2 regions of the Paenibacillus sp. FSL R5-0623 genome follow, and region 2 is predicted to be linked to the other one. Evidence: riboswitches for the same ligand, from Rfam matches in the RefSeq annotation. Region 2 holds a riboswitch; the other holds the start of a gene.
What was found. A riboswitch is a leader RNA that binds a small molecule or an ion and turns the genes downstream of it on or off. The one in region 2 is predicted to bind glycine.

Region 1: another riboswitch for glycine. It lies ahead of gcvT (glycine cleavage system aminomethyltransferase GcvT); the one in region 2 lies ahead of sdaAB (L-serine ammonia-lyase, iron-sulfur-dependent subunit beta).

What each region holds. Positions count from the first base shown of each region.
Region 1 covers NZ_CP150233.1:5,220,886-5,224,640, forward strand. The annotation lists gene MKY92_RS22935 (PTS mannitol transporter subunit IICB) at 1-661, opposite strand, end outside; gene gcvH (glycine cleavage system protein GcvH) at 1,081-1,473, opposite strand; glycine riboswitch at 1,818-1,940, shown strand; gene gcvT (glycine cleavage system aminomethyltransferase GcvT) at 2,261-3,397, shown strand; gene gcvPA (aminomethyl-transferring glycine dehydrogenase subunit GcvPA) at 3,394-3,755, shown strand, end outside.
Region 2 covers NZ_CP150233.1:515,990-519,744, reverse strand. The annotation lists gene sdaAA (L-serine ammonia-lyase, iron-sulfur-dependent, subunit alpha) at 1-765, opposite strand, end outside; gene sdaAB (L-serine ammonia-lyase, iron-sulfur-dependent subunit beta) at 755-1,444, opposite strand; glycine riboswitch at 1,696-1,819, opposite strand; gene MKY92_RS02455 (phosphotransferase) at 2,168-3,184, opposite strand; gene pstB (phosphate ABC transporter ATP-binding protein PstB) at 3,379-3,755, opposite strand, start outside.

The sequences.
Region 1 (3,755 bases), 2.3 Mb from region 2:
ATTGCCCTAATTCTCTTGCTTGATCTGTTGCAATCGGTGTCAGAATCCCGTGGTTGATTGCATTGTTCAGGAACAATACTTTACCTGGTTCAATGATTAGGTTTACCAGCGGTAACAAGCCCAGATTCATTAAGCCTTGTACCCCGGCAGATAATACTTTGCTAATCGCTTCTACAGCAGGCCCGATGCCCAGTAGCGCAAAAATCCCCAAGATCCCGCCAATAATACCGGCTGAGAAGTTGTTAACCAGCATTTCAAATCCGGCTCTAATTTTACCTTCAATGGATTTATCGAACTTTTTGATAATCCATGCTGCCAGTGGTCCGGCAATCATGGCACCTAGGAACATTGGGATATCACTACCTACGATGACCCCGATGGTCATAATGGCACCCACGACACCACCACGCTGACCATGCACCATCGTACCCCCGGTGTAACCAATTAACAGTGGCAGCAAATATTTGATCATCGGATCAACTAGCTGTGCGAGCGTCTCGTTAGGGAACCAGCCTGTTGGAATGAACAGAGCCGTAATTAATCCCCAGGCGATGAATGCGCCCATATTCGGCATGACCATACCACTCAGGAATCGGCCAAAACGCTGAACACCAACCCGTAGCCCACCTTTGGAATTGGACGATTGGTCCAAATTACTCATTGTATTATCCTCCTTGGATCAAGTGATTATGATTTATGAAAGGGGTATCATTTCTCCCCTGCTGTAATCCTAAGCGAGAATGCTCTCCTGTTCAATGAAATGAAAGCGTACTTTCGTCATGAACAATGATGACAACATTAGGTTATGTAATCGTTTTAATTGATGCATAATGGCTGAACCCATTGGTACACAAGGCTTTTCTTGCCTATGACTTTTGTCATTTCCAGAATCATTTTCTAACCTATAGCTTGGTCCAATCAGGTGATTTACATCCACAATCTGCTTCAATCCACATTCAAAACCATTCTTGGAAAGCACAAAAAACCTGTGCAAGCATCCGGCTCACACAGGTCGAAACAATATGAAGCTCATTTCATTTGGTTATAAAATATATGTTAATAAGTACAAGTTCGTTGATGCTATTCTTCCGTATGTTTACGATATGCGTCTGCATTCATCAATGTAGACAATGCTGCTGTCAGATCTCCCTCAACACGGATCTCAATCATCCAGCCTTCCTCGTAAGGAGAGCTGTTCACAAGTTCAGGGGAGTCCTGCAACGAATCATTCACTGCAATAATTGAACCTGTGACGGGAGAGAACAAGTCGGAAACCGTTTTGACCGATTCGATCGTTCCAATGCTGTCTTCTGCTTTTACATTGGTTTCAAGGTCAGGCAATTCCACAAACACAATGTCACCCAGCTGATGCTGCGCGAACTCGGTAATGCCAATACGTACAGTATCCTCCCCTACGGTTTGCACCCATTCGTGCTCTTCACTGTACAGGAAATCACTTTTCAATTCGCTCATCGATATCCGCCTCGCTTTTCATTAATGAGTACATGCGTTCTTTGACCTTAACCTTTTTCCCAGAACATAGCGTATGATATTTATGAATCAAATGTCAAGATACCTCACAATTTATTTGCTGAACACCTCTACATCCTGTAACCGGATTACACTCTTTCTTCATATACTGGTGAATATTAGAATAGTAAGCGTAGTCTTTAAGAATACACGAACAATAACATCAAAATTAAATTAAATATTCGGTTTTTTAATCATTATCTATGATATCGTTCTTGACATCGGTAGTGGATTCACGTTTTAATGAGAGGAGTAAATGTGTTTGTTGGACTATGTTATACCCGCGGATGAATGTAAAGGGAGAGATTACCCGTGACACCCGATTCGGGAGGTACATGAGGTAACGCCGAAGGAGTAAACCACCGATAAGCGGAGGTGAATCTCTCAGGCAAAAGGACTTTTACGGGACGCAACTCTGGAGAGCATCTATTCGCCCTGTGCGGGCGTTATGATCACCCAAGGGGAAACCTGCTGCACAACCGCAGCGGGGTAACTCTCAGGTACAAGGGACAGAGCCTTAGAATACAGCGTGCTACTTGGCATGCCGATTCTTTGGCCTGTCCTTTTCCTTTTTCCCAAAAAACGAAAAACAGGATGTAGAACGGCGCTGCCATAGCTGGCTTCCATACTTATGTGATGAAATTATCTAGCTGGAAATTTAAAAATACCCTGGTTCATTGATCCACGATTGTATATCCGGCCGGCTGACGGCCCATGATGAGGTGATTTGATGTCCGATTTGCATAGAACACCACTCTTCCCACTATATCAGCAATATGAAGGCGTACGGTGCATTGATTTTGGAGGCTGGGAGCTTCCGGTACAATTTAGCGGAATCCAGAAAGAACATGAAGCCGTACGCGAGCGCGCTGGACTGTTCGATGTATCCCATATGGGCGAATTCACAGTACAGGGTGAGCAGGCCGAAGTTTTTTTGCAACAAATGATGACTAATGATGTGACCACACTTGTTCCCGGTCAAGCCCAGTACACCCTGATGTGTTATCCAGATGGCGGTGTGGTGGATGATCTGCTCGTGTATAAACTGGAAGATCAGCATTATATGCTTGTGGTTAACGCCTCTAACATCGACAAGGATTGGGCATGGCTGCAAGAGCACTTGATCCCCGGCGTAAGCATGACCAACGATTCGGAGCAGACGGCGCTACTCGCCTTGCAAGGTCCACTGGCTGTAGACATTATCGGGAAAGTTACGGATACGGATGTATCCTCGATTGAACCGTTTCGTTTTGTGCCCGATGCCGAAGTATGTGGAGTAAAATTACTGTTGTCCCGTACCGGTTATACCGGTGAAGATGGCTTTGAGCTATATGTACCTGCAGATCAGGCCGCTGTGGTCTGGAATGGGTTAATGCAAGCGGGTGAAGGTCACGGACTCGTACCAACCGGACTTGGTGCCCGGGATACACTGCGCTTTGAAGCAAGGCTACCACTGTATGGACAGGAATTGTCGGCAACCATCTCTCCGCTCGAAGCTGGTGTTGGCATGTTTGTGAAGCTGAATGCCGGACCTTTTATCGGACACGAAGCCTTGTTACAGCAAAAAACTGACGGGCCTGCCCGCAAACTGGTCGGCATTGAAGTGTTGGAGCGCGGTATTCCCCGCCCCCACTATCCCATATACGCCAAAGGCGTACAGATCGGTGAAGTGACAACAGGTACGCAATCACCTACATTGAAGCGTAATCTGGGGCTTGCCCTCATCGACAGCAAATACGCTGCGCTGGGAACCCCGCTTGAGATTGAGATCCGCGGCAAGAAATTAAAAGCCGAGGTCGTGAAGACCCCTTTTCATAAACGGACACGTACGTCGAAGACACCTACTCAAGGAGCTGATCAAGCATGAGCAAGCACCGTTACATTCCCATGACTGAGCAAGATCAGAGCGCCATGCTCGCAACCATTGGTGTGGATACGCTGGAGGATCTGTTTCAGGACATTCCGCAGGAGATTCGTTATCAGGGCGAGCTGCCCGTATCCTCCAAACTTGATGAATATGCGCTGACACGTCATATGTCCAAACAAGCTGGCGCCAACGCCAATTTCGAAACACACGCCAGCTTCCTCGGCGCAGGTATACACGATCATCATGTTCCTTCCGTCATCAATCATGTCATTTCCCGTTCCGAGTTCTACACTGCCTACACACCTTATCAGCCTGAGATCAGCCAAGGTGAACTACAGGCCATCTTCGAGTTTCAGTC
Region 2 (3,755 bases):
GACGTCGATGACTTCATCTGACGGAATAGCGCTACGCACTCCGGCCAGGGCCATGTCAGCCGCAGCCAGCGCCGTAACCGCGCCCAGGCCGTTACGAACGATGCATGGAATTTCAACAAGGCCTGCCACCGGATCGCAGATAAGGCCCAGTGTATTTTTTAACGCCAAACCAACGGCATGAACGACCTGTTCCGGTGTACCTCCACGCAGTTCAACCATGGCTCCCGCAGCCATGCCGATAGCGGAACCCACTTCCGCCTGACAGCCACCTTCGGCACCGGAGATAAATGAATTGTTGGCGATAACATAACCAATCGCTCCCGCACAGAACAACCCGTTCACCAAATGTTCGTCCGTCCAGCCAAATCGCTCCTGTGAACTGATAAACACACCGGGGATAATACCGCAGGAACCGGCTGTTGGTGTTGCTACGATCCGGCCCATGGAGGCATTCACTTCAGATACGCACAGGGCATACGCCATGGCAAGTGCAGAAGCATCTCCTGAACAAGTCTCACCCTGGCGAATGTACTCGGCCATTTTTTTACCGTCTCCACCCGTTAACCCACTGCGTGATGTTGTATCTTCCGTTAACCCTTTGCGTACCGCTTCCTTCATCACCTGATAATATTCAGACATCTGCTTCACAACATCCGCTTCCGGTGTATTGGTCTCCTGAACTTGCTCCTCAATCATTAGCTGAGCAATGGTTTTGGATTCCGCTGTACAGATCGTATTCAGTTCGTGCAAATGTTTAAATCGCATCCGAATCAACTCCTCTCTTCAAATCAATGACACGAATGTCCAATACATGGTCCAGCCCCCTTAGACGCTTGAGCATATCAGGATTAGGCACACCATCCATTTCCATCGCGGTAAGTGCTTCGCCATCACGGGCTTTCCGATCCACCTGCATATACCCGATGTTAACCCCGGATGAACTGATCGTGGACGTCACTGACGCGAGTACGCCCGCTTTATCCGCATGTCGCAGAACAAGTGTTGGAAACTCACCACTAATCTGAACACGAAAATCATTCATCGAATGCACCGATACGCTTCCACCACCAATGGATGCACCGATTAAGGAGCAGGCACGTTCTCCATGCCACAACTCAATTTTGACCGTATTTGGATGAGGAGCAGGCAGGCCACTTGTATAAAACTCAACCTCCATGCCCGCTTCCTCTGCGTATTGCTCTGCATCCGGGATACGCGGATCGTCTGTGACATAATCCAGCAGACCGCCGATCAGTGCCAGATCTGTTCCGTGCCCCTGATACGTATCAGCAAATGAACCGTACAGGGTCAGCCGGGCACGATCTGGCGTACATCCCAGCCACTGACGAGCAATTCTTCCTAACCTTGCCGCACCAGCTGTATGTGAACTTGAAGGCCCTGTCATCGACGGACCAATAATTGAGAAAACATCTTTAAATCGCACCTGCAACCCTCCAATTGTGTTCGTCATTTCCATCCAGATCCCATGCCATAATGTTCCTTTATTACTGAATGATGACACCAAAAAAGGACAGGAGAAGGCCTTAGGCCCTCTCTCTGTCCTCGATACCTGAGAGTTTCACGATCAGTAGTGTCTCACGACAAGGTGCATTGCCTGTGATTACAGACAAGTTCACTGGTCTGACTGATCATATACCCCTTGGGTGGCGCAATTCGCGCACTCTCCAGAGTTGCGTCCAACGATGGTACATTTACCTGAGAGATTAACGACTGCGCCGGGTGCGCAGCAGCTTGCTCCTTCGGTGCCTGAACACTAGCCATTTGCTCGGCTAACCCAGGTCTCTCCCGCTCGTTATCATCCGCTATATGGAACCATTCTGAGCGTATGTCAGAACAGTAATGGAAATCGTTCATTTCTTCTTCATTAAGATTAATCGACCGGAAGATCAGTGTCAACAAACTTAACGATTTCTTTGGATGTATTTCCTTCATTTCCTATTGAACAGATGAAAACCAGAATATTTTGTCAGCTTTCATCACATTAATACGATAAAAGGATATTTTAAACATATTATTTCATTTTCCTTCAATCAAAGATGTGCTTACTACTATTTATGATATTGTCCACGAAACTGTTCGGGTATTCAGGCAACCATAATATTTGAACCACACTGTTCGTAGCCCTTCCGGATCTGCACACCCTAATTCACAGTTCGTAGAAGATGCTCTCGTTCTGTACATAAGGTCGGCAATACTTGCTGCATAGCTTCGGCATGCGATCTTTCATCCATTCGTGCCTCGACTCATTCGCCATCTGAAAGGCATAATAACCCAGTGTAAAGATCAACATGAACCCTTCCATTAACCGGATATCACGATCCGTCAGGGGTGCGATCTGTTGGGTATAACCGGATAAGAATATGTCACGTTCCTCCCGATTGAACATAAGTGCTGCCCCTCCGGCATCGAAAAGATAATAACCATAACCGTGTAGACAAAAATCAATCATGGACATCCCCTGATCCGTTATCAGCAGATTGTTGCGAGTAATATCCCCATGAATGATCCCCCATGTCCCTGCGTGCTGCGGGTATGTTTCTAACTGCTCATTAATGTTCTCAAACGTCTCACGAAGCAGATCGAAGTCTTCCGTTGTAAAAATCCCCAGTCGGACGCCTTCCTCTAGCTGCCCGAGCATGACCAAGTTCTCATGGCTATTGCCATATGCCGGCCGTACCTTTGTTCGATCTGTCTGATTCTGCTCACGCCCATATTGATGGAGCATCTGCAGTTGTGCCCCAAGATCATAGATCTGATCTGTTGTCAGGCGTTCTCCCTGCTGGATGTCTCTTCCCTCAATCCACTCCAGTACTGTACAACAAATCTCTTTCCCTGCCTCACTTGTCCATACCGTGACCCATTCACCGGATGCATTGCGTACCGGATGTTGCACGCGTAATGCTGTCGTTGCGTTTAATTCGTAGAGTAGGTTCATCTCCGCTTCAAGTGCAGGAAGCGTATGTTGAATCCCTGACATACTTGCATATGCGGCTTGATGGATACGCAGCAGATACTTCTGCCCGCTCTCTTCATCCACGACATGGTGCGTCAGATTCTCGTTGTGACGAATATAGGAAACGACAGGTTTCTCAATAGTGTAGTTCTGTATAATCTGAGCTGCCATATGGTCGTAAGACATCTGATCTGTAGCGATGATCAACATCTCCTTCAAAGTAATGTAAACGCTCTCCTATTACTAAATATCGTAGCATGGTTGCTTTATATACAGCAAATTCTTCCAAAATGAAATTAAAAAAGCACAACCCCCGAACAACCGTCCAGGCATTGTGCTTTCTTTTGTCTTTATTATTTCTTAATCTCTCTGTCTATTACTCTATGTTACACTCCATGATCCAATTAACCGAAACGACCCATAATGTATTCTTGCGTCAGACGATTGTCCGGGTTCGTGAAAATGTGCTCTGTATCCCCGTGCTCAACCATGCTTCCCAGATAGAAATAAGCCGTGTAATCCGAGATGCGTGCCGCCTGCTGCATGTTATGGGTAACAATAACAATCCGCAGCTCCTTCTTGAGCTCCGTAATCAACTCTTCAACTTTACCCGTAGATACCGGGTCAAGTGCAGATGCCGGCTCATCGAGCAGCAGAATCTGTGGTTCAACAGACAGAGCGCGAGCGATACATAGGCGCTGCTGTTGTCCGCCAGAGAGAGACAGCGCTGACTCATGCAGTCTGTCTTTCACTTCATCCCAGAGCGCAGCACGGCGCAAGC